Regions from separate parts of the Mycolicibacterium sp. XJ2546 genome, predicted to be linked through region 2. Evidence: predicted binding sites of a transcription regulator. Region 2 holds the regulator's gene; the other holds the start of a gene.

Region 1 (14,898 bases), on a different contig from region 2:
CGTCGCTACGATCAACGAAATGCTCGACCGGGTCGAGGCGGGCGTTTCCGCGCAGCGGCGGTTCGTCGATGATGCGGGCCATGAACTGCGCACACCGATCACGATCGTGCGCGGTCACCTCGAGGTGCTCGACCCCGCCGACGCGCAGGATGTGGCGTCGACGGTGGCGCTGGTCGACGACGAGCTGGGCCGGATGAACCGGATGGTGTCGGACCTGTTGTTGTTGGCGCAGTCCGAGCAGCCGTCGTTCCTGCATCCCGACGTGGTCGACGTCGAGGCGCTGACTCGGGAGGCCTTCGAAAAGATCACCCGGCTCGCACCGCGGGGCTTCAGGTTGGAGACGGTGGCACGAACGACCGCCGTACTCGACCCGCAGCGGATCACCCAGGCGCTGGTGGCATTGGCCGACAACGCATCGCGGTTCACCGAAGACGGTGGCTGGATCGGCGTCGGCTCCCAGCTGTCCGGCGGGTCGCTGCGGTTCTGGGTATCCGATTCGGGACCGGGTGTCAGCGACGAAGAGCGACATCGGATCTTCGAGCGCTTCGCCCGGGGTGGGACACGGCGCTCAGACGGTGCGGGGCTTGGTCTTTCGATTGTGCGGGCGATCGCGGTCGCACACGGCGGTGACGTGCTGCTGGACAGCGAGCCCGGCCGGGGCGCGACGTTCTCGGTCGTGATTCCTGCGGTGAAAGAGGATCAATGGCGCGGATACTGATTGCCGAGGACGAGCCGCGGATCGCGTCGTTCGTCGAGAAAGGCTTGGCTGCCAACGGGTTCACCACCACGGTGGTGGTCGACGGGCCGTCGGCGTACGACTACGCGGTCAGCGGCGGGTTCGATCTGATGGTGCTGGACATCGGGCTGCCGGAAATGGACGGGTTCGAGGTGCTGCGCAGGCTCCGGGCCGAGAACCATCCGATCCCGGTGATCGTGTTGACGGCGCGCACCAGCGTGCACGATACAGTCGCCGGGCTGGAAGGTGGCGCCGACGACTACATGCCCAAGCCGTTCCGGTTCGAGGAACTGCTGGCTCGCATCCGGGTGCGGTTGGCGCCGGATCGGACACCTGAGCTGACCGTGTTGTCCTGCGGCGGTTTGCATTTGGATCTGCGTACGCGACAGGCCGAAGTGGATGGTCGCACGGTGGATCTGTCGGCGCGGGAGTTTGCGCTGGCGGAGACGTTCCTGCGCCATCCGGGTCAGGTGCTGTCGCGGGAACAGCTGCTCAGCCACGTGTGGGGCTACGACTTCGACCCGGGTTCGAACGTGGTCGACGTGTACGTGCGCTATCTGCGACGCAAGCTCGGCGCGGAGCGATTTGTCACGTTACGGGGGATGGGCTACCGGCTCGAGACCATCGACTGATCGGTTTTCCTTGCGTGCGGCCGGCAGGTCGATCTCGATCGTCAAGCCACCGCCGGGGGTGTCGGACGCCGTAATCGTGCCGCCCATCGCTTCGACGAACCGCCGTGCCACCGAAAGCCCGAGACCGACACCGATTCTCGGACCATCACCGAACCGTGAGAAGGGCTCGAAGATCTGTTCCTCGGTGCCGCGCGGGATGCCCGGGCCCTCGTCGACGATGGCGATGAGCATGCGGTCGCCCACCTGACCTGCTGTCACCCGAACCGCGCTACCGGGGGCGTAGCGCAGCGAGTTGTCAATCACGTTGGCCAGTACGCGTTCGAGCAGGGCCGCGTCTGCGAGGACCGCTGCGCCGTCGACGGTTGTCTTGACCCGCTCAACACCGCGCCGGGTGAAGTCGGTGTTACCCGTGGTGATCCCGAGCAATGACCGTTGGACGGCCTCCTCCAGTTCGACGCGGTCACGTTCGGGGTGGATCACTCCGGCGGTGCGACGCGACGAGTCGAGCAGGTTGCCGACGACGGCCATGAGTTCGTCGACGGATTCCTCGCCGGTGGCCAGTAGGTCAGCGACGTCCTGCACCGGGAAGTCGGCGTCACTGCTGCGCAAAATCGGCGCCGCTGATTTGGCCGCAGCCAGCGGACTGCGAAGTTTGTGGGCCACCGCTGAGGACAGCGAGCGCCATAGTTCGTCGACTGCGACGGCGGCGCCGGTTTTGGTGGCGTCCTGGGCTGATTCCCGGCGTTTGACGAGGTCTGCGGCGTGGTTGGCGACGGCGCTGATCACGCGGCGCTCACGGGTGGTGAGCGGTGGGCCGGCCAGGAGCATGCTGTATTCGTCGTCGCCGATGTCGACGGCGGTGTCGGCGTCGTCGACATCGGTGCACGGATCCTGGCCCACGGCGGCGACGACCTCGCCGGTTTGGGTGTGAATCATGCTGACGGCGCGTTGCAGATAGGCCTCGCGGATCCGTTCGAGCAGTACGTCGATGTCGACATCGCGGAGCACCGAATCTGCGAACAGCGAAAGCATTTCGGAGTCCTGGGATGTGCGACGCGCTTCGCGGGCGCGGTTGACCGTGTGGTCGAGGAGAGCGGCCACCAGAACGGCGACGAGCATCAGCATTACGACGGTGATTGCGCCGTCGGTATGCCCGACGGTGAACGTGTTTTGCGGGGCGAGAAAGAAATACGTGAGCAGCGCTCCGGAGAGCATCGTTGACAGCACTGCGGGGATGAGGCCGCCCAGCAGTGCGACGCCGAGTATGCCGGTCAAGAACAGCGCACCCTGACCGCCGATGCCGAGGAGTCCGTCCGGCAGTGCCATGGTCGACCCGAAGATCGCGAGCGGAATCGCCAGGGCGGCAAACCAAGACAGCGCCCGGTGCGGGCGAGGTGAGTTACGCGACCCCGAGGTGCCGCCACCGGCGTCCTCGTGGGTGACCATGTGGACGTCGATCGTGCCGGACTGCCGCACAACCCTGTCGCCGACGCCCTCCTCGAACAGGCGCGCCCACCGCGACTTTCGGGTGCTCCCGATGACCAGTTGCGTGGCGTTGGTGTCGTGGACGAAGTCGAGCAGTGCCGAGGCGACGTCGCCGGCGACGACGGTGTGCATGGTCGCGCCGAGGCTGACGGCGAGGTCGCGCACGGCCTTCTTCTGCTGTGAGGAGATCCCGGTGAGACCTTCTCCTTGGACGACGTAGACGACCTTGAGTTCCGCGCCTGACCGCGAGGCGATGCGGGAGGCGCGGCGCACCAGAGTTTCGGATTCGGGGCCGCCGGTGACGCCGACCACCACGCGCTCGCGAGGTGCCCACGTTTCAGGGATCTTCTTGTCGGAGCGGTATTTCGAGAGCGCGGCGTCGACCTGGTCGGCCATCCACAGCAGCGCCAGTTGCCGCAGCGCGGTGAGGTTCTCGACGCGGAAGTAGTTGGACATTGCGGCGTCGACGCGCTCGGGCGGGTAGATGTTGCCGTGAGCGAGCCTGCGCTGCAAGGCTTGTGGTGTGATGTCAACCAGCTCGATCTGGTCGGCGGCGCGAACGATCTCGTCGGGGATCCGCTCCTTTGTTTCGACACCGGTGATCTGGCTGGCGACGTCGGCGAGGCTTTCGAGGCTCTCGACACCGACGGTGGTGATCACCGTGATGCCGGCGTTGAGCATCTCCTCGACGTCCTGCCAGCGTTCGGCGTTCTTGCTGCCGGGAGTGTTGGTATGGGCGAGGTCGTCGACGAGCACGACTTTGGGGCGTCGCTCCAGGACCGCCTCCACGTCGAGTTCGGGATGGCGCTCGCCGCGATGCTCGACATAGCTTGGCGGTAGCACCTCGATGCCAGCGAGGCGCTGGGCGGTTTTGCGGCGTCCGTGGGTCTGGATGACGGCGGCGACGACGTCGGTCCCGCGCTCGAGGCGCCGGTGCGCCTCGGACAGCATCGAGTAGGTCTTGCCGACGCCGGGTGCAGCACCGAGGTAGATCCGCAGGTCGCCTCGGTTTCGGCTCAAGATTCCCATAGGGCCATTTTCCCTGATGATCGGCGTGTCGGGGGCGGCCCGTGCGTATCGAGACGATCAGCGCAGCTCACTGGGCCGATATTCTTGACCGTCGGCCCCAAGCGGTACCGTATTCGACGCCTAGCCCCCATAGCCCAATTTGGCAGAGGCAGCAAGCTTAAAACTTGCAAAGTGTCGGTTCGAGTCCGACTGGGGGCACCGGAGTTCTTGCAAGTAGGGGCCGATTGCGGCTCGAACATTCGAGCGGTTGCTGTCGTTGGCAGCTCCCTGCGTCAGCACCGCGTCAGCGAGGAACTTCGACCATTACCTAGACTCCGAGAATGCGCGTGCCGCGCCGAATCGCGGAGTTCAACAAGCGAGTCACCAATCCGGCGGCTCGCACGATCACACCGTGGCTTCCGAACCTCGGAACGCTCGAGCACGTCGGGCGGAAGTCGGGTAAGCGATATCGAACGCCCCTTCTGGTATTCAAGACCCATGATGGCTACGCCATCCTCATCGGCTACGGCCTACAGACGGACTGGTTGAAGAACGTGCTGGCCGGCGGGCCGACGGTGCTACGCAAGCGTGGACGGGCTGTCGCGCTCGTCAACCCACGGGTGGTAAGCAAGGCCGAGGCCGCGGCCCTGGTCATACCGCGTTCTCGCCTCCTCTACCGAGCGTTTCCCTACAACGAGGCAGCCGTGCTGCTGACGAATGCGGGCTCTGTGGGTTGACCTCGGTACCGCACCGGGCTTGGAGCCGAGGAAGCGGCTGAAATCCGCACAGTGTCGGTTCGAGCCCGACTGGGGCGCGACATCGATGCAGTCGCCGACGTGGTGTGCTAGCTGCGTCTCATGTGCTGAGAGTAGACACCCCTTTACGATTGCTACTGTGCACGCAAAACCCTGGTGAGGAGCCCTGATGGCGGCCGGCGTCCGGCAAAAGTTGCAGCAGGTGACCGAGGCGGGGCGCGCGGCCAAACGCCTCGTCGAAACCGGAATCATCGATCTGAAGGATCTCGGCTCGGGCGTCGAGACCGCCAAGCTCGCGCGCACGTATGGCCCGCAGGCCACGATGGCGATTCAGGGTGGTCGCAAGTACGCGGACCTACCCGCGGTCGTCGACGAGCGCGGAACATTGACCTACCAGCAGATCGATGACCAGTCGTGGGCATTGGCACACGGCTTGCAACGCCTCGGCGTCTCCCCGGGCTCAGTCGTCGGCGTACTGTGCCGCGACCACCGCGGTCTCCTCATCACCATGGCCGCCTGCGGCAAGGCAGGCGCCCGAATGGTGTTGATGAACACCGGGTTCGCCAAACCCCAGTTCGCCGACGTCTGCGAACGCGAGAAGGTGACCGTGGTGCTGCACGACAGCGAATTCCTCGGTCTGCTCGACGCGCTGCCCGCCGACCTGCCGCGTGTGCTGACGTGGGTGGACGACGGAACTGAACCGCCCGCGGGTACTCAGACTCTCGACGACATCGTCGCGTCGAACTCCACCGAGCCCCTGCCGCCGCCGAACAAAGCAGGCGGGTCGGTGATTCTCACCAGCGGCACGACCGGGCTGCCCAAGGGTGCGCCACGCGAAACGGTCTCTCCGCTCGCGACGGCGCAAATCGTCGACCGAATCCCCTTCCCGCGCAAGGGAACCATGGTCATCGTGTCGCCCATCTTCCACAGCACCGGGTGGGCCACTTACACCGTCGGTGCGGCGTTGGGCAACAAGGTCGTGACGACTAGGCGGTTCAACGCGGAGGGCACGTTCAAACTCATCGCCGACCACAAAGCTGACATGCTGGTCGCGGTCCCGACAATGCTGCACCGGATGGTCGAGCTCCCGTCCGACGTCATCGGCAAGTACGACACGTCCTCACTGAAGGTGATCCTGATCGCCGGGTCGATCCTGAGCCCTGACCTGTCCAACCGGGTGCAGGACACCTTCGGCGATGTTCTGTACAACATGTACGGCTCCACCGAATGCGCGATCGCCAGCGTCGCAATCCCTGCCGAGCTGCGCGCCGCCCCCGGCACTGCCGGTCGTGCTCCGGTGACCTGCGAGGTGGTGCTGTACGACGAGCAGGATCAACGCGTCGAGGGCGCGAACCGTCGCGGCCGGATCTTCGTCCGCAATGGCGCACCGTTTTCCGGATACACCGATGGTCGCCACAAGCAGATCATCGACGGCTACATGTCCAGCGGCGACATGGGTCATTTCGACGAGAACGGGCTGTTGTTCGTGGACGGCCGCGACGACGACATGATCGTGTCCGGCGGCGAGAACATCTTCCCGCAGGAAGTGGAGAACCTGCTCGAAGAGCGTGACGACATCGCCGAGGTGGCGGTGGTCGGTGTTGATGACGCCGAGTTTGGAAAGCGGTTGTGCGCCTTCATAGTTGCCGAGCCCGGCGCCGCGCAAGACGCCGCAGAGATCAAGCAGTACGTGAAAGATAACTTGGCGCGGCACAAGGTGCCTCGCGATGTGGTCTTCATCGACGAGCTACCCCGAAACGCCACCGGAAAGCTGGTACGCCGGGCGCTGGCCGACATGGACATCGAGGGCTGAGGTCGGCCGGAGCCTCTCCTAGACCGTTAACCGGTGGCCAAGCCCTGCAGTACACCGTGGCGTCGGCCAACAGTCTCGTGAAATACGCTATGCAGGGCCTGCTGCGCTGATAGCCGGCCACCGCTGTCGGACAACAAAATGCGCTGCTGTACTCCGATGTCGGAAGTGCAGCGGCGCTTTTCGTGTGGTACCTAGCTGTAGGCAGCAGAAAGCCCACCGGACGCTCTTGGTTTTGCGGCCGGTGTAGACCGCGACCCGGAGGACGGGTCGCGTTCGAGAGCTACGGGTCGTCGTCATCGTCGTCGGGCCGTAGATATCTCTCGGGAAAATGGTAGTTGTTGACACGGGCTTGGCCGGTATCGAGGTGTGGTGGTGGAATCCACTCGGTGCGGCCGTCGGCCCGCTTACGGGTGGTCCAGCCGCCCTTTTCGACGAGGCGGTTGTCGGGGCCGCAGGCGAAGGTGAGCTTGTCGATGTCGGTAGGCCCGTCATCGGCGGCCCAGCCCTCGACATGATGAACCTGGCTCCAATACCCCGGCACCGTGCACCCTGGACGCGAACATCCGCGCTCCTTGGCGTGCAACACAATCCGCTGTCCCGGCGCCGCGAAGCGTTTGGTGCGGCCGAGGTAGAGCGCTTGCTCGGTGTGCTTGTCGAATACCGCGAGATAGTGGTAGGCGTGGCTGGCCAGCCGGATCAGGTCACTCATCGGCAACAGCGATCCGCCTCCGGTGACGGCCTGGCCGGCACCGGCCTCCAGATCCTGCAGTGTGGTGGACACGATGATGGTGGCGGGTAACCCGTTGTGCTGTCCCAATTTACCTGAGGCCAACAACGCCCGACCCATTGCCTTGAGCGCGTCGTGTCTGCGTTGCCCGGCTGAGCGCAGATCGGCCGCCGCCTTGCTGGGATCAGGTTCACCGTCGACACAAGGGGTCTCGTCATCCGGGTTGCACTGACTGGGTGCGGCCCATTTGGCGAAGATCGCCTCAAAAATGGCACGCCCCTCGGGATCCAAGTTGCCGGTGACCTTGCTCATCCCGTCGGGGCCCTGCGGGTGCATGGTGAACTCGCGCTTGCGTGCTCGCTCCTCATCAGTGGGCGGCTTGCCGTCCTGGTTGGCCAGATAGGCCAACTTGTTGGCGGACTTGCGCAGCTGGGTGGGGCCGAGTCCGCTTGCCAAATCGGCGAGATGGGCCTCCAAATGGTCCCACAGGTCGCCGGGCACATAGGAGGGCAGTTCGTCGAAGAATTTGAAGATGATCTTCACGTGCTCGGCGCCGATGTCGCCGCGCTGCTGAGCGGCGGCGACGTTCGGCATCTTCGGCTCGAGCGGCTGGCCGGTCAATGTGCGCCGCGGACCCAGCAGCTCGGCTTCTTCGACGCGCTTTTTGGCCGCATCGTGGGAGATGCGCAGCGTGGTGGCCAGCACCTCGGGCAGCGAGGTGCCGCCCAGCGCGGCTGGATCGGCTTCGGTCGCCAACGCATTGACCAACCGATGCTCCACGGTCGGGACGCGGCGCATACTGCGCTCCAGCCGCACCGCCAGCTTCACTTTCTCGCGGTCAGAAATCGCGTCGAAAGACAGGTCGAGCAGCGTGTCGATCGCGGTGTCGAGCGCATCGAAAGCCGCCGTAACGGCTGCCCGATCCGACACCACACCCGAACTCATGACTCGAACATTAGTTCGAGGCACTGACAGAAAACCTCGTGCTGAGACCAAAGAAAACAAAGTGACAGAAGGGGTTTGCATGACTCGGCCTACCGGCGGCGGCAACGGGATCGCGCGGCGTTGTTCGACCGACTGCTCAGCGAGGCGCGGGCCGCGGGATATGTCACAGCCCGCCTCGAGGCCATGAGCCTTCATGACCGCGGCGCACGCGCTGTATCGGTCGGCGGGCGCGCGGGAGATCGACCCGTTCGACGGGTCCGGGGCGGGGCCTTGCCGGAGCCACCACGTATCTGGAGGTGCGGCTGTGAGCTCAAAAGAGTCACAAATGTTGCGGTAATACAAATAGTGGGACATATCCGGAAGCCAACGCCGACATGATCAGCGACGGCCAGCTGCCTGAGGACCGCGCGTCGGGGTGCGATGGCGAGTGGGCTCAACTCGAGAAGGCGTGGTCGACGCTGCTGGATCCCTACTTCAAGTAGCGGGCCATCCGTCGGTGACGAAGCGGGTCAGCGAAATCGACGTGCAATGAACCCCATAGATCGGGTATCAGTGGATGTATGACCGCCAAGGCGCGGACCGTCTCGAAAAGCACTGAGCCCGAAAGGACTTCTGCGTGCCCCAGACAAGACCTTGGACCGGCGATCCGGTTTGGCTGGCCGACGTACTGCGCGCCGAAGGTGTCGACCTCGTGGAGTTTCCCGGCTGGCAGAACCGCGGTCACGGAGACTTCAAGGACATCCGCGGTGTCATGGTGCACCACACCGGATCCGACAACGCCACCGCCGCCTCGATCGCCTACGGCCGTCCCGACCTGCCAGGGCCGTTGTCGCAGCTTCACATCGCGCGCGACGGCACCGTGACCGTCGTGGCGGTCGGTGTTGCATGGCACGCCGGACGCGGTATGTACCCGTGGCTTCCGACGAACATGGGTAACTGGCACATGATCGGAATCGAATGCGCCAACAGCGGCACGAGCCCGACGGCCCCGCACCGCCACAATTGGCCTGACGCACAGTATTTCGCACTGGTGCAGTGCTGTGCGGCCATCAATCGTCGACTGTCGCAGACTTCTGCGCGCACGATCGGGCACAAGGAGTACGCGGGCCGCGTCCAAGGTAAGTGGGATCCCGGCGCGATCGACATGGAAATTCTGCGCCAGGATATCCAGAAGCGAATCGGCGACACCGCGGGCTCGGCGCAGACCCCGCAACCGCCCGTGCCCGTCGGCGAATACGCGCACGTCTTGCTGTTTCGCGGCTCCGAGGGGCCCCAGGTCGCCGCACTCCAGCGCCGACTCAAGTTCGCATATCGCGAGTACGCCGGCCACCTCGTGGTAGACGGTGACTTCGGACCTCAGACCGAAGCCGCCGTCAGGGAGTTCCAACGTCGTACCCCAGGTTTGACAGTTGACGGCATCGTCGGCCCGGCCACCGCTGCCGCGCTGCGACTGGACCTGGTGCCTGCGCCGACCGTCACCACCGCTTCGTCCGCATTTCGCCGCGGCTAAGCGGGCATCAGCCGTCGGCGCCGTCGATTCCGCCGGGACTTCCGCCGCTACCGCCGGTGCCGCCGGGAGACCCGCCATCGCCGCCGTCACCGCCCCCGCCGATGCCGCCGTTGCCACCGTCACCGCCGTCGCCGCCCGCACGGTCCGGCGCGGTGCCGAGCGCTGAGCCGCCATCACCGCCCGCGCCTCCTGCCGACAGGACGCCGCCGTTTCCGCCGTCGCCGCCGTTGCCTCCGTCGGCAGTGCTCAGGGCGCCGTTGGCCGTCGCGCTGCCTGCCGTGCCACCGGCCCCGCCGTCTCCGTTGAGCGTGCCGCCATTGCCGCCGTTACCACCGTCGCCGCCGACGGTGTTGGCGAATCCGGCAGCGGAGCCTCCTGTGCCGCCAACACCGCCCGCGCCGCTGACTGCGGTACTGCCACCGGCGCCGCCGTCGCCGCCCTGGGTGCTGCTGCTGTGCAGGTCCAGCGCCGACGCGCCGCCACCGTCACCGCCGTCACCGGAGTCGCCGACACCGAGAACGCTGCCGCCGTTGCCGCCCGCGCCCGCGATCGCGTCGCTGCCGTCGCCAGTTGTCTTGGCCGCACCGCCTGCGCCGCCGTCACCCGCGTTGCCGTTGAGCCCGGTGCTTCCGCCGTGACCGCCGGCGCCGCCCGTGACGGCCCGAAGGCCCTCTGCGGCACCGCCGTTGCCCCCGACCGCGCCACTGCCGAACAACAGACCGCCGTTGCCGCCGTCGCCGCCGGATCCGCCTGCGGCGTCACTGCCGTTTACTCCCAGCGCCGTACCACCGTCACCGCCTGCGCCGCCACTTCCGACCAGCTTGGCGCTGCCGCCGTCGCCGCCGTCCCCTGCCGTGGCCGCGCCGCGGCCGCTCGACGCGTCACCGCCCGCCCCGCCGCTGCCACCGGCTCCGATGAACGCACCGCCATCGCCGCCTTGGCCGCCAGCACCGGCGACGGTGTCCGCGAACCCATCGGCGATTCCGCCCGCGCCGCCGTTTCCACCGGGTCCGATGAACCCGACGGTGCCGCCGTCGCCGCCAGCGCCCGCGGTCGTGCCGACTGAGTGCAGATCGAGGGAGTCCGCGTTGCCGCCGGCACCCCCGTTGCCCGCGGCGCCGATGCCGAGCACGTTGCCGCCGTCGCCGCCCGCCCCGCCGAGCGCGCCACCGCTGTCTTCGGACGTCTTCGCCGTCCCTCCGGCGCCACCGTCTCCGGCGCGGCCGAACAGTCCGGCGTTGCCTCCGGCGCCGCCCGCGCCACTGGTGGCGTTCGCCCCACCTTCGGCGTTACCTCCTCTGCCGCCTGTTCCGCCGTTGCCGAACAGCAGACCGCCACGGCCGCCGGCGCCTCCTGGGCCGCCAATTGCGTTGCCCGTCAACTGAATGTCGTCAACACCGTTTCCGCCGTTGCCGCCGTTGCCGATCAGACCAGCGTCTCCGCCTCGGCCACCGGGGCCACCGTTTCCGCCGTTGCCGAAAAGCAGGCCGCCGCGCCCGCCGGCTTGCCCGGGTGCCACACCGTCGGCGCCGTTGCCGATGAGCAATCCGGCATTCTCGCCCGGCTCATCACCATCGCTGATGAAGAACGCGATGAAGTCGGTCACGAAGTTGGCGGACGACGGCACAAGCAGCGCGGTGCTGCGATCGCCTGATCTTGAAGGCGCGCCACCCGTTCCGATCAACGCGACCGGCTGAGGCGCACGCAGCGCGGGCCTGTTCGGCCGCGTGACGTTTTCGGGATCTCTCGATAGTGGTGCAGCGAATGCGAAGGGCGCAAAGCTGTTTGGAGGTTCGTCGAGGGGTGTCCAGCTGCTGGCTACCACGCTGAGCAGCGGGTGCGGCGTTATCGGGGGAATGACGGTCGTTGTGGCGATGGCCGCGGCCGAACTGAGCGGCTTGACCGGAGTCACCGGCGGGGGAGGGTCGGCAGAACCGGTGCTGGGTACAGCAAGAACTCCGGCTGCCATCACAACAGTCGCCATGGATTTATGCGGCGAAATGTTCATCGCCGAGCCTCCCAGCGCCAGCCCCGAACTCAGCTGACACGAGAAGTGTCCCACCGCGGAATGACCGGTGGGCCGGACTTGCAAAAAGTCACCCCTTCGCGCGGCGAGTCCGATCCGTACGCTGGCGAATATGCCTGACGTCATCTTCTCGCTCGATCCCGACAAGCGATTCGACGAGCAAGATGTTCTTGGCCATAGCCGGTGGCATCCTGAGATCCCGCCCGTCGCGAGTGTGCGACCCGGACAGACATTTCGCGTGCACTGCCGCGACTGGTTCGACGGTTCTATAGGCAATACCGACTCGGCCGACGACATCCTCAACGCCCCGTTCCACGAGGGCCACAAGTTGAGTGGTCCGTTCGCCGTGGACGGCGCCAAGCCCGGCGACTTACTCGTGGTCGACATCGTCGACATCGGCCCCATCTCGGAAGGCGACGTCGGGCCGCTCGCCGGACAGGGGTGGGGCTACACCGGCATCTTCGCCCCGCGCAACGGTGGCGGATTCCTCGGAGACCTGTTCCCCGACGCCTACAAGGCGGTGTGGGAGTTCTCCGACGGCCATGCCACTTCGCGTCACATCCCCGGCGTGAAGTTCGCCGGCGCGCCCCATCCCGGCTTGATGGGTACGGCGCCGTCATCGCAACTGCTCACCACGTGGAACAAGCGCGAAGCCAAGCTCATCGCCACCAAACCGGTGCGCGTCCCGCCACTGGCGCTGCCGCCGATGGCCAAGGGAGCGCTGCTGGGGCAGACGGCGGAGCAGGATGTGGCTCGGCTGGCCGTCGTCGCCGCCCAGACGGCGCCACCCCGCGAAAACGGGGGAAATCAGGACATCAAGGATCTGACCAAGGGCAGCCGCATCTTCTATCCGGTGTTCGTCGACGGCGCAAACCTGTCGGTGGGAGACCTGCACTTCTCCCAAGGCGACGGCGAAATCACCTTCTGCGGCGCGATCGAAATGGGCGGCTACATCGACCTGCATGTCGACGTCATCGCAGATGGTATGTCGCTCTACAAGATTCGAGAGAACCCACTGTTCGTACCCGGCGGCGCCGGAACCCAGTGCGACGAGTGGCTGACGTTCTCCGGGATTTCGGTCACCCGCGACGGCAAGCAGACATTCCTCGATCCCTTCGTCGCCTACCAGCGTGCCTGCCTCAACGCGATCGACTACCTGACCGCGTTCGGCTACTCGCGCGAACAGGCCTACCTGCTGCTCGGCGCCGCACCCATCGAGGGCCACCTGTCCAGCGTGGTCGACATTCCCAACACCTGCGCCACCGTGTACCTGCCCACGGCGATCTTCGACTTCGACGTCAAACCTCGAGCCGAAGGTCCGCACCAGGTGGTCTCGACGGTCGCCGTACCGCGCAGCGACGCCTCCGGTCTTCCCGAGGACAGCGTTTTGCGAGCGGTACCGAAAGACAAGCGCAGCCTACTGCCGACTGCCCAGCAACTTGGCGGCCGTGCTGCCCGGCCGATACGTAACGCGATGCGAAAGTTGTTGGGCTAGCGGCGTCAGTAACCCGGTGTGACGACCTCGGCGAGTTCCTGTTCGGGTTCCTGCGGGGGCACCGCCGCGGGCAACTCGGGCTGCGGCGAGCTGGCCTGGCCCCCGGTCGAGCCGCCGCACTCGGCGCCGCTGACTCCCGGCGGGCACATGCTCGGGCTCTCACCCGTCGTGGCGGCGTCCGCAGGCACTGACGCAGGGGCGGAAGCCGGAGCCGAACCCGCCGAGTTCGGTACCAGATGGGGTACGCACTGGCTGGTGAAATTGTCTGGCTCTTCTCCGGCCGGGCAGTCGGCGAGATGGGAAGGCGGGCTGGCCGGCCCGGCCAGTGTCACCCCGACCACCGGCGCCGCTGCTGCGAGCGCGAACCCGCCAACCATGATCACTCGTCGCGCGAACAGAGAGATGGAACCCATTGATCACCCTTCAATTGGGAGCTTTGAGGTACGCCGACACTAACCCGTGGGCGGTCCCAACGCGCGTTTTACGACCAGGACAGAGCTGCGGACCTGCCGATATGTCAAAGAATTCTGCGCCGCGACCGACGCAATTCGGTGCTGTCGATGCATCGAGTTGACGAAGTCGATACTCTAGCGGCGGGTTCAGACTGCAGCCTCGTGATGTTGAATGAGGTTGCTTTGTGGGCGCCCCAAGCAAGAGGTGAGGTTTGGACGGACAGCTTTGTACCGAGAACTGGGTCGGACGCGTGGCGGTGGTTGCCGCGTCCGGTGACCTCGACATGCTCACCGCGCCCCAGCTGAAAAGCGCCGTTGAGGCGGCTTTGGCCAAGGACCCTGCGGGTCTGATCGTCGACCTCACTCAGGTGGACTTTCTCGGGTCGGCGGGGATGCAGGTGCTGATGGAGGCCCACAATCAGGTCGAGGGCACCGAGATACGGTTTGCTGTCGTCGCTGAGGGACCGGCGACCAGTCGGCCGCTCAAGATCACCGGTATCGCGGATCTGATCGCCATGTATTCCACGGTTGAAGCCGCTCTCGAGAACTTCGCCGCGTGACTTCAGCCGCGACGGGGTAATCAGTTCGCACGATGTCCGAATCGAATTGCTCCACGGGCGAGATGGACGCGAGCCTCATCCGAAACGACACTGCCCACGCCCATAATGTCGCGCAGTTTCGTTCCGAGCTGTCCGGATGGCTGCGCAGGCACCTCACGCTCGACCCGGTCAGGTTCAACGACGTCGTGCTGGCCGTCAACGAAGCGCTCACCAACGCGGCGGAATTCGCTTACCGCGGGGGCACCGGCCCGATGACGATGCACGCCCGTCACTACGCGGCTGACCATCAGCTGGAGGTTGTGGTCTCCGATCACGGCAGTTGGCGCTACGTCGACGGCGAGGGGCAACCGAATACGCGGGGCCGCGGTATTCCGCTGATGCGTGCGTTGGCCGACCGCACGACGATCTCCAAGCAGTCGACCGGCACCGAAGTGCGGTTGCAGTTCGACGATTGCGGGTCGGTTACCGGGAACGCCTACAGCGCGTCGGTTTGACACGTTGTGGTCGGCGCCGTCATCGGCGGTTGAAGTGACGTGAATCACTGTTGCACTGGATGCGATTGACGTTGCACGCGAATCCAATCCGGCATGTCGCTTGTGATTTGTCGCTCACTTTTCGATTTCGAACCTGAGAGCGGGTTTTCGGCGTCGATATCGGAATCCGTTCAGCCAACGGTAAAGCCGCACGTTATCGGCACATTACAGATAACCGCCGGAGGGTAACGAACGGATAACGAAGAGTTTCTTAAGCGCTG
Region 2 (14,898 bases):
CGGAGCTGTACGCGTTGGTGGCGGTGGCGATCGGGGGCACCGTATGGCAGCAGGCGTCGTTTCGCGCCGGGGCGCTGACCGCGTCGCTGCCGACGATGACCGTCGCCGAGCCGGTGGTGGCCTCGGTGCTCAGCGTGGTCGTGCTGGGGGAGGCGTTGCGCCCCGACGACGCCGGTTGGCTGGCGCTGGTGGGCGCCGTGGTCGTCATGGTGGCTGCGACGGGCGCGCTGGCCCGGGGCGAGGCGGCCAGCGCCGGTCAACCCGCAGCATCGCATTAGCGTGGTGGCGTGCTGAGCGCCATTGCCATCGTCCCGTCGGCACCGGTTCTGGTTCCCGAACTCGCCGCCGGCGCCGCCGCGGAGCTGGCGGACCTGCATCAGGCGGTGCGCTCCGCGGCCGCCGCGCTGCCCGCACGCTGGATCGCGGTCGGGGTGGAGCGCGCCGACGCCGTCGTCGCACCGGATCGGCTCGGCACCTTCGCCGGCTACGGCGCGGACGTCCGCGTCGCGCTGGCCCCGGGCGTCGACGGCGAACCCACGTGGCTGCCGTTGTGCGCGTTGGTCACCGGCTGGCTGCGCGGTCAGGTCAACCCCGAAGCGCGCGCCGAGGTGCGGGTGTACGCCGACGCCCACGGCGCCGATACCGCGCTGGCCCGCGGCCGGGCGCTGCGCGCCGAGGTCGACGAGGCGGTCGAACCGGTCGGCGTGCTCGTCGTCGCCGACGGTGCGCACACGCTGACCCCGAGCGCGCCCGGCGGCTACGAGCCGGATTCGATCCCCGCTCAGCACGCGCTCGACGACGCGCTGGCCGCCGGTGACGTCGCGGCCCTGGCCCGGCTGCCCGCCGGGGCCGTCGGTCGGGTGGGCTATCAGGTACTGGCTGGGCTCACCGAACCCGGGCCCGCAACGGCCACCGAGCTGTACCGCGGAGCGCCCTACGGGGTCGGCTATTTCGTCGGCGTCTGGAAGCCATGACGCGTCCGATCGCGGTCATCGGACCGACGGGCACCGGCAAGTCGGAGCTGGCACTCGGTCTGGCCGAACGCGTCGGCGGTGAGATTGTGAACGCCGACGCCATGCAGCTGTACCGGGGGATGGACATCGGCACCGCTAAGTTGACGGTCCCCGAGCGCCGTGGCATACCGCACCACCAGCTCGACGTGCTCGAGGTGACCGACACCGCCAGCGTGGCGCGCTACCAGCAGGCCGCCGCCGCCGACGTGGAGGCCATCGCGACCCGCGGTGCGGTGCCGATCGTGGTCGGCGGGTCGATGATGTACGTGCAGTCGCTGCTGGACGAGTGGACGTTCCCGGCCACCGACCCGGCGGTACGGGCCAAATGGGAACAGCGGCTCGCCGAGGTCGGTGTGGCCGCGCTGCACGCCGAACTGGCGCGGGCGGACGCCGACGCCGCGTCGTCGATTTTGTCGACCGACGGCCGGCGCATCGTGCGGGCACTGGAGGTGGTCGAGCTGACCGGACAGCCATTCGCCGCGTCGTTCCCCGAGATCGGCGCGCCGCGCTGGGACACCGCCATCATCGGATTAGACTGGGACACAACCGTTCTCGATGTGCGCCTGCGGCAACGCACAGACAAGATGTTCGTCGATGGGTTGGTCGACGAGGTGCTGGTGCTGCTGGGCCGGGGCCTGCGCGAGGGCGTCACCGCGTCGCGCGCGCTGGGATACGCCCAGGTGATCGCCGACCTGGACAGCGGCGGCGACGGTGCCGGGGCCCGCGAGCCGACGTTCGTCGGCACCCGCCGCTACGTGCGCAGGCAGCGGTCGTGGTTTCGCCGCGACCACCGCATCACCTGGCTCGACGGCGCCGGCGCAGACAACGTCGAGTCGGCTCTGCGGGTGTGGCGCGACGTATCCTGAGCAGGTGAGGTTCGCCAAGGGGCACGGCACGCAGAACGACTTCGTGCTGCTGCCCGATCCCGATGCGGGGTTGGTGCTGACACCGGCCGCCGTGGAGGTGCTGTGCGACCGCCGCGGCGGGCTGGGCGCCGACGGCGTGCTGCGGGTGACCCGGGCGGGCGCCGCGCAGCGCGCAGGTGTGCTCGACCGCCTGCCCGAGGGCGTCGACGCCGACGACTGGTACATGGACTACCGCAACGCCGACGGCTCGATCGCGCAGATGTGCGGCAACGGCGTGCGGGTGTTCGCGCACTTCCTGCGCGCCAGCGGGTTGGAAACCCGCGACGAGTTCGTCGTCGGATCGCTGGCCGGCCCCCGCCCGGTGGTGTTGCACGACTGCGACGCCACCACTGCCAACGTCACCGTGGATATGGGCAAGGCCAACCACTTCGGTACGGGGGAGGCGATCGTGGGCGGGCGGCCGTTCGCCGGGCTGGCGATCGACGTGGGCAACCCGCATCTGGCGTGCGTGGATCCCGACCTGACCCTTGATGAGTTGGCCGCGCTGGACGTCGCGGCGCCGGTGTCCTTCGACCGGGTGCAGTTCCCCGACGGGGTCAACGTCGAGGTGCTGACCGCGCCGGCTGACGGTGCGGTGTCGATGCGGGTACACGAACGCGGTGTCGGCGAAACACGTTCGTGCGGAACCGGAACCGTCGCCGCGGCCGTCGCCGCCCTGGCGTTCGCCGGCGCCACCACGGGCACGCTGGACGTGCGCGTACCCGGCGGCGAGGTCACCGTCACCGTCACCGACGCCAGCAGCTACCTGCGTGGTCCGTCGGTGCTGGTGGCCCACGGCGAGGTATCGGAGGAATGGTGGCGCGCTGCCCAGCGTTAATTGAGGTGCATGAAAAGTGATCTCCGTGCGAACCTTGATTCGCCTATGACGTATCCCGAGTTTCCCATCGACGGCACACCCAGCACGGGTGAGCTCGCTCTCGAAGACCGTACCGCGCTACGCCGTGTCGCCGGCCTGTCCACCGAGCTGGCCGACGTCTCCGAGGTCGAGTACCGCCAGCTGCGGCTGGAGCGCGTCGTGCTGGTGGGTGTGTGGACCGAAGGCAGCGCGGCCGACGCCGAGGCCAGCCTGGCCGAACTGGCCGCGCTGGCCGAGACAGCGGGCTCGGAGGTGCTCGAAGGGCTGATCCAGCGCCGCGACAAGCCCGATCCCGCGACCTATATCGGCTCCGGCAAGGCCCAGGAACTGCGCGAGGTGGTGCTGGCCACCGGCGCCGACACCGTCATCGCCGATGGTGAGCTCAGCCCCGCGCAGCTCACCGCGCTGGAAAAGGCGGTCAGGGTCAAGGTGATCGACCGCACCGCGCTGATCCTTGACATCTTCGCCCAGCACGCCACCAGCCGGGAAGGCAAGGCACAGGTATCGCTGGCGCAGATGGAGTACATGCTGCCGCGGCTGCGTGGCTGGGGCGAATCGATGTCGCGGCAGGCTGGTGGCCGTGCGGGCGGTGCCGGCGGCGGCGTGGGTCTGCGCGGACCCGGCGAGACCAAGATCGAAACCGACCGCCGCCGCATCCGCGAGCGGATGGCCAAGCTGCGCCGCGACATCAAGGACATGAAGAAGGTCCGCGACACCCAGCGCAGCGGGCGTCGGCGCAGCGAGATTTCCTCGATCGCAATCGTGGGCTACACCAACGCGGGCAAGTCCAGCCTGCTCAACGCGCTGACCGGCGCCGGGGTGCTGGTGGAGAACGCGTTGTTCGCCACGCTCGAGCCCACAACGCGGCGAGGACAATTCGACGACGGCCGGCCGTTCGTGCTGACCGACACCGTCGGGTTCGTGCGACACCTGCCCACCCAGCTGGTGGAGGCGTTCCGCTCCACCCTGGAGGAGGTCGTCGACGCCGACCTGCTGGTGCACGTCGTCGACGGATCTGACGGCAACCCGTTGGCCCAAATCAACGCCGTACGGGAAGTGATCAACGAGGTGATCGCCGAGCGCAACCTCCAGGCGGTCCCAGAGTTGTTGGTGGTCAACAAAATCGACGTCGCCAGCGATCTCGCGCTGGCACAGCTGCGCCGGGCGCTTCCGGATGCGGTGTTCGTCTCCGCACACACCGGTGACGGGCTGGATCGGCTGCAGTCGCGGATGGCTGAGATGATCACCCCGACCGACACGGCGGTGGACGTGACAATTCCGTATGACCGAGGCGATCTCGTCAACAAGCTGCACGCCGACGGGCGAATCGACGCCACTGAGCACACCGCCGATGGCACGAGAATCAAGGCGCGCGTGCCGATGCCGTTGGCGGCCAGCCTGCGCGCATACGCGACGTTCTAGCGTTACCTCTGCTCGGTTTCCTGTCGTTTCTCAGCGGTTTCGGCCGCGGCGCGGGCACTTTCGGCTTCGGCTTCCTTCTGCGCGGCGTTGCGCTGCGCATCGGCCTTGTCCTGCTGGGCCTTACCCTCGCGGTACAGGTCGTCGCGGCCCGCTACCGCGCCAGCGACCTCTTTGGCCTTGCCCTTGACGCCTTCCACGACGCCCTTGATCCCTTCCTCGGGACCGCTTTTGTTGTCGTCCGACATCGCTGTTTCCTCCCTGGCGGGTTGGTGTGCTCCGCAGATTCCCCGAACGACTCCGTCGCTAAACCAGTCGTGGCCGACGTCACGGCGCTGCCCCACGCGCGCAGGCCGCCGACCATCCGGTTGGCTGGGGTAAATTTGCGGATTCATCGAATTTCCGACCGGAGGTTTCCCATGGCCGGCGTCGTCCAATACGAGCGCACCCTTTTCGAGCCCGAGCACGACCTGTTCCGCGAGTCGTACCGGGCGTTTCTGGACCGCCACGTCGCGTCGCACCACGAACAGTGGGAACAGGACAAGATCGTCGACCGCAACGTCTGGCTGGAAGCAGGCAAGCAGGGCTTCCTCGGGATGGCCGTGCCCGAGGAGTACGGCGGGGGCGGCAACCCCGACTACCGCTACAACGCAGTGGTGGTCGAGGAGACCACCGCGGGCGGCTACAGCGGACTGGGTTTCGGCCTGCACAACGATGTGGTGGCCCCGTACCTGATCAAGCTGGCTAACGAGGAGCAGAAGCAGCGGTGGCTGCCGAAGTTCTGCTCCGGCGAAACCATTACCGCGATCGCGATGACTGAACCGGGCACCGGCAGCGACCTACAGGGAATCAAGACCCGCGCCGTCAAAGACGGTGACCACTACATCCTCAACGGGGCCAAGACGTTCATCACCAACGGCATCCACGCCGACCTGGTGATCGTCGTCGCCTGTACCGACCCGGACAAGGGAGCGATGGGATTTTCGCTGTTGGTGGTCGAACGCGGCATGGCCGGATTCGAACGCGGCCGCAAACTCGACAAGATCGGGCTGGATGCCCAGGACACCGCCGAACTGTCGTTCACCGACGTGCGAGTGCCGGCCGAAAACCTACTCGGCGAGGAGGGTCAGGGCTTCGTCTACCTGATGCAGAACCTGCCGCAGGAGCGCATCGGCATTGCGGTGATCGCCGCGGCGGCAATGGAGTCGACGCTGGAGCTCACCCTGCAATATGCCAAGGAGCGCAAGGCTTTCGGCCGTCCGATCGGCAGCCAGCAGAACAGTCGGTTCCTGCTTGCCGAGCTCGCCACCGAAGCCACGGCGGTACGGATCATGGTCGATGAGTTCATCGGCCTGCACCTCGACGGGAAGCTGACCGCCGAGCAGGCCGCGATGGCGAAATGGTATTCGACGGAGAAGCAGGTGTATTTGATCGACCGGTGCCTGCAATTGCACGGCGGCTACGGCTATATGCGGGAATATCCGGTTGCCCGCGCCTATCTGGACGCTCGCGTACAGACCATTTACGGCGGCACGACCGAGATCATGAAGGAGATCGTCGGCCGTTCATTGGGTGTCTGACTGCGAAGAATCCAGCTGTGGCCTGGCCGAATAGCTCGGGCAGCATTTTCCGAAGACGTGAAATTCGACCGTTGTCGGCGGGCACGACTTGCCAGGTGTTCGAAACTTTCCCGCACCGGCCAGGTATTTTCTCTCCAAGGTCGGCGTGTTCCTCTCGTTGTTGACGCCATTTGACGGCACAGTTGACGGCGCGGTACCGAATCAGGAATCAGGCGCCGACCGCGGGAGGATCTGATGAGCGGGCATCTGACCCGGCGTAGGTGGCGGATCGGCCAGTTGGCCGTCGGCCTGTTGTCGGTGGCGGCGTTGGTCTTGACGGCGCCGGCCGCGTCGGCCCAGCCGGAGGTCGAAGCCAACACTGCGATCACGGCCGCCTGGGAGGCCAGCGGCGGCGACGGCGGCGTGCTCGGGCCCAGGCAGGGCGAGGTCTATGCCCTCGGCGAGGGCTTCGCCCAGGATTTCGCCGGCGGCAAGATGTTCTTCACCCCGGCCACCGGCGCGCACTTCATGACGGGCGCGATCCTGGATAAGTACGAATCGTTGGGCGGGGCCGCCGACGGCGACCTGGGATTCCCCAAAATTGACGAAAGCCCCGGACGCGCCCCCAACAGCCGCAACTCCACGTTCAGCGCCAGCGACAACCCGGTGATCTTCTGGACACCCGACACCGGCGCGCATGTCGTCCGCGGACCGATCAACGCGGCGTGGGACGAACTCGGCGGATCGTCGGGACCGCTGGGCGTGCCCACCGAGGATGAGCGCTACCAGGGCGACATCGTCAGCCAGAAGTTCTCCGGCGGCGAGATCACCTACAACACCAAGACCAAAACCTTCACCACCGTGCCACCGGAGCTGGCCGCCCAATTGGAGGACTTGCAGATCCCGGAGGACCCGGTAGCCGCGATCAACGCCGCACGACGGGCTGCGGGCGGGCCGATGGGGCCGCTCGGCGCCGCCGAAGGCCCGCCGTATCCCATCGGCGCCGACGGCCTCGCCCAGAACTTCGCAGGCGGCAAGATCTTCTACTCACCGGACACCGGTGCGAACGTCCTGACCGGTCAGGTACTCGACAAGTACGAAAGCGTCGGAGGGCCCGAGGGCGATCTCGGATTCCCGGTCACCGGCGAGGTCGACGGCGGCATCACCAACAGCCGGATGAGCACGTTCGGCGCCGAGGACAAGCCGGTCATCTTCTGGACCCCCGACTACGGTGCGGTCATCGTGCGCGGCCCGATCAACGCGGCATGGGCCGAATTGGGCGGCGGCGAGGGCCCGCTCGGGGCTCCCACTGCCGATCAGTCCGAGGACGGCGACGTCATCACGCAGCGGTTCAGCGAGGGCGCCATCTCGTGGGACCGGTCGACGAACTCGTTTACCACCGAGCCGGCCAACCTGGCGCCGCAACTGGCCGGGATGGAGGTACCGGGCCAGACCGCGCCCGCCGCACCCCCGTCGGCGCAAGGCGTAAACGGTAACGACGGCAACGGTTTTCAGTGGAGCTGGTGGTGGCTGCTGGCCATCGTGCCCGCGCTGATACTCATCGGGTTGGTGGCCTTTGCGACGCTGCGCAACCGCCGCGGCGGCGATGACGACGAGTTCGCACTGGGCCGCGATGGGCTGGACGACGGCGGGTACGACCAGGAGCGGTTCGGCGCAGACGACGGCGCCGCACCTCTGTACAGCGCAGGCGACGACGACGTGGCATCCCTGTACAGCGCCGGGGACGACGACGTACCCGCCTACAGCGCAGCGGACGCCCCGGAACCCGGGGTGTTCGGCGACGACTACGACGCGGCGTTGTTCGGCGACCGCTACGCGCGTGAGGGCTTGGACTCGCTGTCATCGCCGACCGACGACGCTGCCACCCCAGAGCCGGTGTCGTCGAGCCCGTGGGAAGCGCCACCGCCCGTCGACGCAGAACCAGAACCCGAAGCCGCGGACGAACCGCCGGCGGCGGAGTTCGACGAGGAAGACCCCGACAACGTCGACACTGCGCCGACGCGGGTGCCCACGGAGGCCGAACGTAGCGCGCTGACCGACACGGGTCGGCACGCCCGCATCGAGCCCGAGGAGCCCGAGCCCGCACAGCCGGCGTTCCGCCTGCCCCTCGACGACTCCAACGACGCGCCGGAGGGTTATCCGATCAAGGCCGACACGCAGTCGGGCCGGTACTGGCTACCCGACACCGTGGGCTATGAGGATACGCGGGCCGAAATCTGGTTCACCAGCGAAGAATTCGCGCGCGCGAACGGCTTCGTCCGCGCCGACTAGGTGCCGACTAGACCTTACGGATCACGGTCACGACCTTGCCGAGCACGGCCGCCTCGTTGCCGGGGATCGGGTCGAACGCGGGATTGTGCGGCATCAGCCACACCTGGCCGCTGGTGCGTTTGAATGTCTTGACCGTTGCTTCACCGTCGATCATCGCCGCGACGATGTCACCGTTTTCGGCGACGTTCTGCTGACGGACGACCACCCAGTCCCCGTCGCAGATCGCGGCGTCCACCATCGATTCACCGACGACCTTGAGCAGGAACAACGACCCCTCGCCGACCAGCTCACGCGGCAGTGGGAACACATCCTCGACGGCCTCCTCGGCCAGGATCGGCCCACCCGCAGCGATGCGGCCGAGCACCGGCACGAAGGTCGGTTCAGGTAGCGCGTCGGAGCCTGCCACCTCGGTGACTGCCGGCATCACGTGGTCGTCGACCCCCCGGACGTCCACGGCCCTGGGCCGGTTGGGGTCGCGGCGCAGATAGCCCTTGCGCTCCAGCGTGCGCAGCTGATGAGCCACCGACGATGTCGACGTCAGGCCGACCGCATCACCGATTTCCCGGATGCTCGGCGGATATCCGCGGGTGCTGACCGAGGCGCGGATGACCTCGAGGATGGTGCGCTGACGCTCGGTCAGACCCGTGTCGGGCCGTCGGCGCGCACCGGTGTTGTCGGTATCGCCGGGGGAATCGCTGCTGGAATCCATGCCGCCGAATGTAACGCGCCGCCGACGATTAATCAAACATGTGTTCGACGCGTGTCGCGAGAAACCCGAGCGGCATTCGCGCGCCCGGATTTGTCAGACCGCCTCGCTATCGTTTGCAACAGTTCGATCACACGTTCTATTAATCGAACATGTGATCGACTATCTTCGAACACAGGAGCGAACGACGCGAGTGGGAGGCAGGCAGATGACGATCATCGAAACCCGGAAGAATTCGGCGGCACCCGCGGCCAGGCCGGGTGTCCGGCCGTCCGGCGCACGACGGAGGCGGCCGACCCGGCGGCCGGGCGGGGCGCCGATCAGGTATCGGGGGAGCGGTGTGGTGGTGTCGCGGGCACCGCATCGGCGCCGCCCGATCACCCCGGCCACCACGGTGGTTCTCGCGCTGATTGCAGCGGCGATCACGGTGTGGCTCGGACTGGTCGCGCAGTTCGGCGGGGTGGTCGGTAGCCCCGCCGCGGTGCCGGATCGGCTCGCGGTGGTGCAGGTGCACACCGGGGAAACGCTGAACCAGGTGGCTGCGCGGGTGGCACCCGACGCGCCGGTCGGCGCGGTGGTGGAACGGATCCGTGAGCTCAACGAACTCGACTCCGCGGTGCTGGACGCGGGCCAGACGCTCATCACGCCGGTCGGCTGACGACATCGTGGGCGCTGAAAAGAGGTGCCGCACACCGGTGTTCGTCGACATTTCGGCCAGGTATGCCCGATTCGCCCCGGCGCTGGGCCATCGGGGTGCGGCGCAGGTACGCTCGGAGTCGTCCCAGGTAGTCGTGTGTTGGCGTGGCGAAGGAGCGGTGATGCACTGTCCGTTCTGTCGCCATCCCGATTCGCGGGTGGTCGATTCCCGCGAGACCGACGAAGGTCAGGCTATCCGCCGACGCCGCTCGTGTCCCGAGTGCGGCAAGCGGTTCACCACGGTGGAGACGGCGGTGCTCGCGGTGGTCAAGCGCAGCGGGGTCACCGAGCCGTTCAGCCGCGAAAAGGTCGTCGACGGTGTCCGGCGGGCCTGTCAGGGCCGCCAGGTTGACGATGACGCGTTGAACTTGCTCGCCCAGCAGGTCGAGGACACCGTGCGGGCGGCCGGCCCCGAGGTGCCCAGCCACGAGGTCGGGCTCGCCATTCTGGGCCCGCTGCGCGAGCTCGACGAGGTCGCCTATCTGAGGTTCGCCTCCGTGTACCGGGGTTTCAGCTCAGCGGAAGACTTCGAACGCGAGATCGAAGCGCTGCGGGCCCATCGTGAGGCTCCCCAGCCGTCCGCCGGCTGAGGCCGGATGCCGACGCTCAGTCGATGTGGCGGGCGCCGTCGCTGACCACGCGTCCCGAGATGCGCACCCAACCTTCGGCGCTCCACTGGGTGTAGATCTCGGAACCCTTGCCCTGCACGATGGTCAGGTCCCGGCTGAGGTAGTCGGTCATGCGTGCCGCCGCCGAGCCGGTGGCCTCGTCTTCGGGCACGCCTAGGTCGGTCGCGAACATCCGCGACCGCACCACCCCCTTGTCGCGGTCGAGCCACGTCCACAGGTAGTGGTTCACGTCGTCGGGATAGTCGGCGGGGTCGGCGTCCAGCAACTCCTCGGTCGAGGTGACGTCGTGGATCGCGAACTCCGGCGCCCACTCCGAACGTGCGCTGACCGCGGTCAGCTCGTCGGCGTAGCCCACCTGGACGATGCCGGCCGGCACCCGCAGCGTGTGGATCGGCGTGCCCTGTTCGCGCAACCACCACGCGGCGCCGACGGTCGGATGCCCGGCGAAGGGCATCTCGGTGCTCGGCGTGTAGATGCGGGCGTGCGCGGTGTTGGTTCCTGGCTGCGGACGTTCGACGAACACGGTTTCGCTGTAACCCAATTGGGTGGCGATCCGCTGCCGATCGTCAGGGTCCACGGTGCCGGCGTCGACGACGCCGAGCGGATTTCCGTGCTTGCCGCCGGGGTCGGTGAAAACCCGCAACACGGTCACGTCGATGGCCATGCGCCGATGCTACTTTGTGCCCGGCTGGCGTCGACCGGCCCCGAGGGTGAGGGGCTCTGGGCGCCTCGCACCGCTAGCGGGTGTCGTCGCCGTCCTGGAAGGGATCCGTGGACTTGTCATCGGACTGTTGAGCGAGGAACCGTTCGAACTCGGCGCCGAGCTCGTCGCCGCTGGGCAGCTCCTCATCACGCGCCAGCAGCGACCGGTTCTCCTGGGCCGCGACGAACGCGTCGTACTGGCGCTCCAGCGCGGTCACCACCTGGGCGACCTCGCTGCTGTCTTCGACCTGTTCGTTCACCTTCATCAGCACTTCGGCGCCCGCCTCGACCAGAGCGTCCAGCGGAAGCTGCAGTGACCCGCTCTTGGCGACCTCGGCCAGCAACGCTTCTGCGGCCGCGGGGTAGGCGGTCTGCGCCAGGTAGTGCGGGACGTGCACGGTAAACCCGACCACTTCGTGGCCGTGCTGGGCCATCCGGAACTCCAACAGGTTGGACACGCTGGCGGGCACCTGTACCTCGCCGACCCATGGTTGGTGGTCGGCGATCAGCTCTTTGTCGTTGGAATGCGCTGTGAGCGTGATCGGGCGCGTGTGGGGGACTGCCATCGGGATGGTGCCCAGCCCGATCACCCGGCGCACCCCGAGCCGTTCGGCCAGCAGCCGCACTGCGGTGATGAACCGCTCCCACCGCAGATCGGGCTCCATCCCGGCGAGGAGCAGGAACGGCGTCCCGACGCTGTCGCGCAGCGCGTAGAGGTTGAGTTCGGGGTCTTCGTAGTTGGTGAAGTGGTCGGTCTTGAAGGTCATCAGCGGACGCCGGGAGCGGTAGTCCAGCAGCTCGTCGATGGCGAACGACGCCACCAACTCGGTGTCGAGGGTGTCGCGCAGGTGCTGCGCGGCCAGCCGGATGGCGTGGCCGGCGTCGGAGAAGCCCTCGAGCGCGTGGATCATCACCGGTCCGCGGCCGTCTGCAGAGGACAGTTTGGGCGCCGGGAACTCGAGTTCGTACATGCCGGTCTGCTCCGGCTGGTACTGCTGTTCAGGACTGCCTGGACTGTCGGTCATTTGTTTTCGTCTCCTCACCGCGGTGCCAAGACATTAGCGCTTCTATCGTTCCAACTGATTTCTGAGTCGTTGCGTTCCCGCTGGGCGAGCAAACATTCCTCAGGCGCGGAAGTGGTTCAACGCCCACAGTTTGTTCATCACGTCCAGCGCCGCGACCTTGTAGGCCTCGGAGAATGTCGGGTAGTTGAACACCGCGTCGACCAGGTACTCCACCGTGCCGCCGCAGCCCATTACGGCCTGGCCGATGTGCACCATCTCGGTGGCGCTGGTGCCGAAGATGTGCACGCCGAGCAGCTTGAGGTCGTCGGTGGACACCAGCAATTTGAGCATGCCGTAGGAGTCGCCGGCGATCTGCCCGCGGGCCAGTTCGCGGTAGCGTGCCACCCCGACTTCGTAGGGAACGGCGTTGCGGGTCAGTTCGACCTCGGTGGCGCCGACATAGGACACCTCCGGAATGCAGTAGATGCCGATCGGCTGCAGGTCGGTCATTCCCTTGGCGGGTTCGCCGAACGCGTGACAGGCCGCGAGCCTGCCCTGATCCATCGACGTGGCGGCCAGCGCGGGGAACCCGATCACGTCGCCGACGGCGTAGATGTGGTCGATCTTGGTCTGGTAGTTGCTGTCGACGGCGATGCGGCCGCGGTCATCGGTCTGCATCCCGGCGTTGCCCAGGTCGAGCTTGTCGGTCTGGCCCTGTCTGCCGGCCGAATACATCACGGTCTCGGCGGGAATCTGCTTGCCGCTGGCCAGTGTGGTGACCGTGCCCGCGGACCCGACGTCCACGGCGGTCACCTCCTCACCGAACCGGAACGTCACCGCGATGTCGCGCAGGTGAAACCGCAGTGCTTCCACGATCTCGGGGTCGCAGAAGTCCAGCATGCTGTCGCGCTTCTCGACGACGGTGACCTTGGTGCCGAGCGCGGCGAACATCGATGCGTACTCCAACCCGATTACCCCGGCACCGACGACCACCATCGTGGACGGCAGCGACTTGAGGTCGAGGATGCCGTCGGAGTCGAGCACCCGTTCCTCGTCGAACTCGACGCCGGCGGGGCGGGCCGGTTTGGTGCCCGTGGCGATCACGATGTAATCGCCGCTGACCGTGGTGCGCTCGCCGCGGGTCGGCTCCTCGACCAGCACGGTGTGGGCGTCGATGAACCGGCCGTGGCCCTGGATCAGGTCGATGCGGTTGCGCATCAACTGCGCGCGGACGACGTCTTGCTCCTTGCCGATCACATGGGTGGTGCGTGCCAGCAGGTCGGCCGGGGTGATCTTCTCCTTGACGCGGTAACTGCTTCCGTACAACTCGCGCTGGCTCAGGCCGGTGAGGTACACCACGGCCTCGCGCAGTGTCTTGGACGGGATGGTCCCGGTGTTGACGCAGACGCCACCGAGCATGCGGCCGCGTTCGACGACCGCGACCGTCTTGCCCAGCTTCGCCGCGGCGATCGCGGCCTTCTGCCCGCCCGGACCGGAACCGATGACCACGAGGTCGTACTCGAGCATGGAACCCATGCAAAAGGTGTACGCCAGTCGCACCCGTCATGCAGCGCGACTCGCATGACTGCATGCCGTCGTCTGCATGGGGCGCTGACGCGCGCCTGACCGCCACCCGGCCTGGGCGATGAGACGATGACCGCGATGGTGAACACGAGGTCGTGGTGGGCGTGTGGATGTGCGCTGGTCATGGCGTCGACGATGCTGTCGGGCTGCGCCCGGGTGGTCGCCGGGTCCGCCCGCGTCGCGGACTCCGCGCCGGTTCCGATCGCCCAGCTATTGATCGAACCGGCGCGCTTTCCGCCGCAGTATCCGGCCGCGGTGCTCGACGGCACCGCGGTGTATCGGGCGTTGCACGACATCGACGGCGTCGCAGCCGGGTCAGTGGTGACGCCGGCCGACTGCGCGCCGCCACCGGTCGCAGCCCACCAGAGCGTGGCCGCCGAAGGCATCGACAGCACGACGGCCAGCAGCCTGATCGTCACGGTGACCCGGCCCGCCCCGGCGCTGCGCAAGAGAAGTGAGCAATTGCGCCGGTGCGCGTCGTTCACCGCCGCGCACCACGGTGTCCCGTCCGATGTGACCGTGACGATGCTGCCCAAACCGCCGGTCGACGCCGACGACAGCCTGGCCGTCGACCAGACCGTCACCCCGCAAACGGGGCCCGCGCGCCGGACCTTGACCTTCGCCGCGCAGATCGGTGATACCCGGGTCAGCGCGACCTGGCTGCATCAAGGTGACGCCGAGGTGCCCGACACCACCTCGCTGCACACGCTGTTCAACGACGCGGTGTTGAAGGTGCGACGAAGCACCTAGGTCCGTCGGGTGCCTTTCATCCCCAACGGCGAATTCATCCACAGCCACCCCACCGCAGCGTTCCGAACCGGCTGAAACCGTCGGCTCCCTCGCGACGGTGGACACATGACCACATCGCAATCACCCGATTTCTATCTGAACCGTCCCGGCGTGCTGATCGCCGCCTTACCTGCCGTGCTCGGCTTCGTGCCGGAAAAATCTCTCGTGCTGGTCACCGTCGAACGCGGCGCGATGGGATGTGTGATGAGAGTCGACCTCTCAGATGACTTGCCCGACTGCCTCGACCACATCGCCGAGGTGGCGGCCGGGGCCAGGCCGGACTCCGCGATCGCCGTGATGGTCGACGAGGAAGGGGCCAACTGTCGGCTCTGCAACGACGACTACCGGCACCTCGCGGACGCGCTGACGATGTCGCTGGCCGAGCAGGGGATCGAACTGCTCGCCGCGCACGTCGTCGATCGGGTCGCCGCCGGCGGGCGTTGGCACTGCGCCGACGGTTGCGGCAGTGCCGGCACCGTCGAGGATCCGTCGGCGTCACCGCTGGCCGCGGCCGCCGTGCTGGACGGGCGCAGGCTCTACGCGCGGCGGGCCGAACTGCAGCAGGTCATCGCGGTCAGCGATCCGGGGCGCACCTCGGCGCTGGCCGCCGCGATCCGCGACGGCGGCAAACGCACCGATGCCCAGGCGCGACGCGATATCGAGGCCGCGATCGAGGCGGCCGCGCACGTGGCCGGCGGCGACGAACTGTCCGATGACACGTTG

What was found. Region 2 encodes LexA, which represses DNA repair genes until DNA is damaged. Its sites were predicted from a motif close to CGAACANNTGTTCG; they were not measured.
Region 1: a site for LexA is predicted at 8,106-8,119, ahead of ABQE44_RS02455 (HNH endonuclease signature motif containing protein). Genes of this name have one in related genera too.

Annotation. Positions count from the first base shown of each region.
Region 1 covers NZ_JBEFRW010000001.1:490,510-505,407, forward strand. The annotation lists gene ABQE44_RS02425 (sensor histidine kinase) at 1-718, shown strand, start outside; gene ABQE44_RS02430 (response regulator transcription factor) at 703-1,368, shown strand; gene ABQE44_RS02435 (sensor histidine kinase) at 1,330-3,882, opposite strand; tRNA gene ABQE44_RS02440 (tRNA-Leu) at 4,006-4,080, shown strand; gene ABQE44_RS02445 (nitroreductase family deazaflavin-dependent oxidoreductase) at 4,203-4,598, shown strand; gene ABQE44_RS02450 (acyl-CoA synthetase) at 4,786-6,429, shown strand; gene ABQE44_RS02455 (HNH endonuclease signature motif containing protein) at 6,710-8,101, opposite strand; partial or broken gene ABQE44_RS02460 (DUF4344 domain-containing metallopeptidase) at 8,449-8,583, shown strand; gene ABQE44_RS02465 (peptidoglycan recognition protein family protein) at 8,718-9,611, shown strand; gene ABQE44_RS02470 (hypothetical protein) at 9,619-11,217, opposite strand; gene fmdA (formamidase) at 11,750-13,132, shown strand; gene ABQE44_RS02480 (hypothetical protein) at 13,138-13,545, opposite strand; gene ABQE44_RS02485 (STAS domain-containing protein) at 13,836-14,144, shown strand; gene ABQE44_RS02490 (ATP-binding protein) at 14,177-14,638, shown strand.
Region 2 covers NZ_JBEFRW010000003.1:444,444-459,341, forward strand. The annotation lists gene ABQE44_RS08575 (DMT family transporter) at 1-278, shown strand, start outside; gene ABQE44_RS08580 (class III extradiol ring-cleavage dioxygenase family protein) at 288-974, shown strand; gene miaA (tRNA (adenosine(37)-N6)-dimethylallyltransferase MiaA) at 971-1,879, shown strand; gene dapF (diaminopimelate epimerase) at 1,884-2,756, shown strand; gene hflX (GTPase HflX) at 2,802-4,217, shown strand; gene mbp1 (microaggregate-binding protein 1) at 4,220-4,462, opposite strand; gene ABQE44_RS08605 (acyl-CoA dehydrogenase family protein) at 4,634-5,794, shown strand; gene ABQE44_RS08610 (sunset domain-containing protein) at 6,029-8,065, shown strand; gene lexA (transcriptional repressor LexA) at 8,073-8,774, opposite strand; gene ABQE44_RS08620 (LysM peptidoglycan-binding domain-containing protein) at 8,980-9,429, shown strand; gene nrdR (transcriptional regulator NrdR) at 9,590-10,057, shown strand; gene ABQE44_RS08630 (PhzF family protein) at 10,074-10,760, opposite strand; gene ABQE44_RS08635 (proteasome assembly chaperone family protein) at 10,834-11,823, opposite strand; gene sthA (Si-specific NAD(P)(+) transhydrogenase) at 11,923-13,329, opposite strand; gene ABQE44_RS08645 (hypothetical protein) at 13,465-14,136, shown strand; gene ABQE44_RS08650 (DUF4192 domain-containing protein) at 14,242-14,898, shown strand, end outside.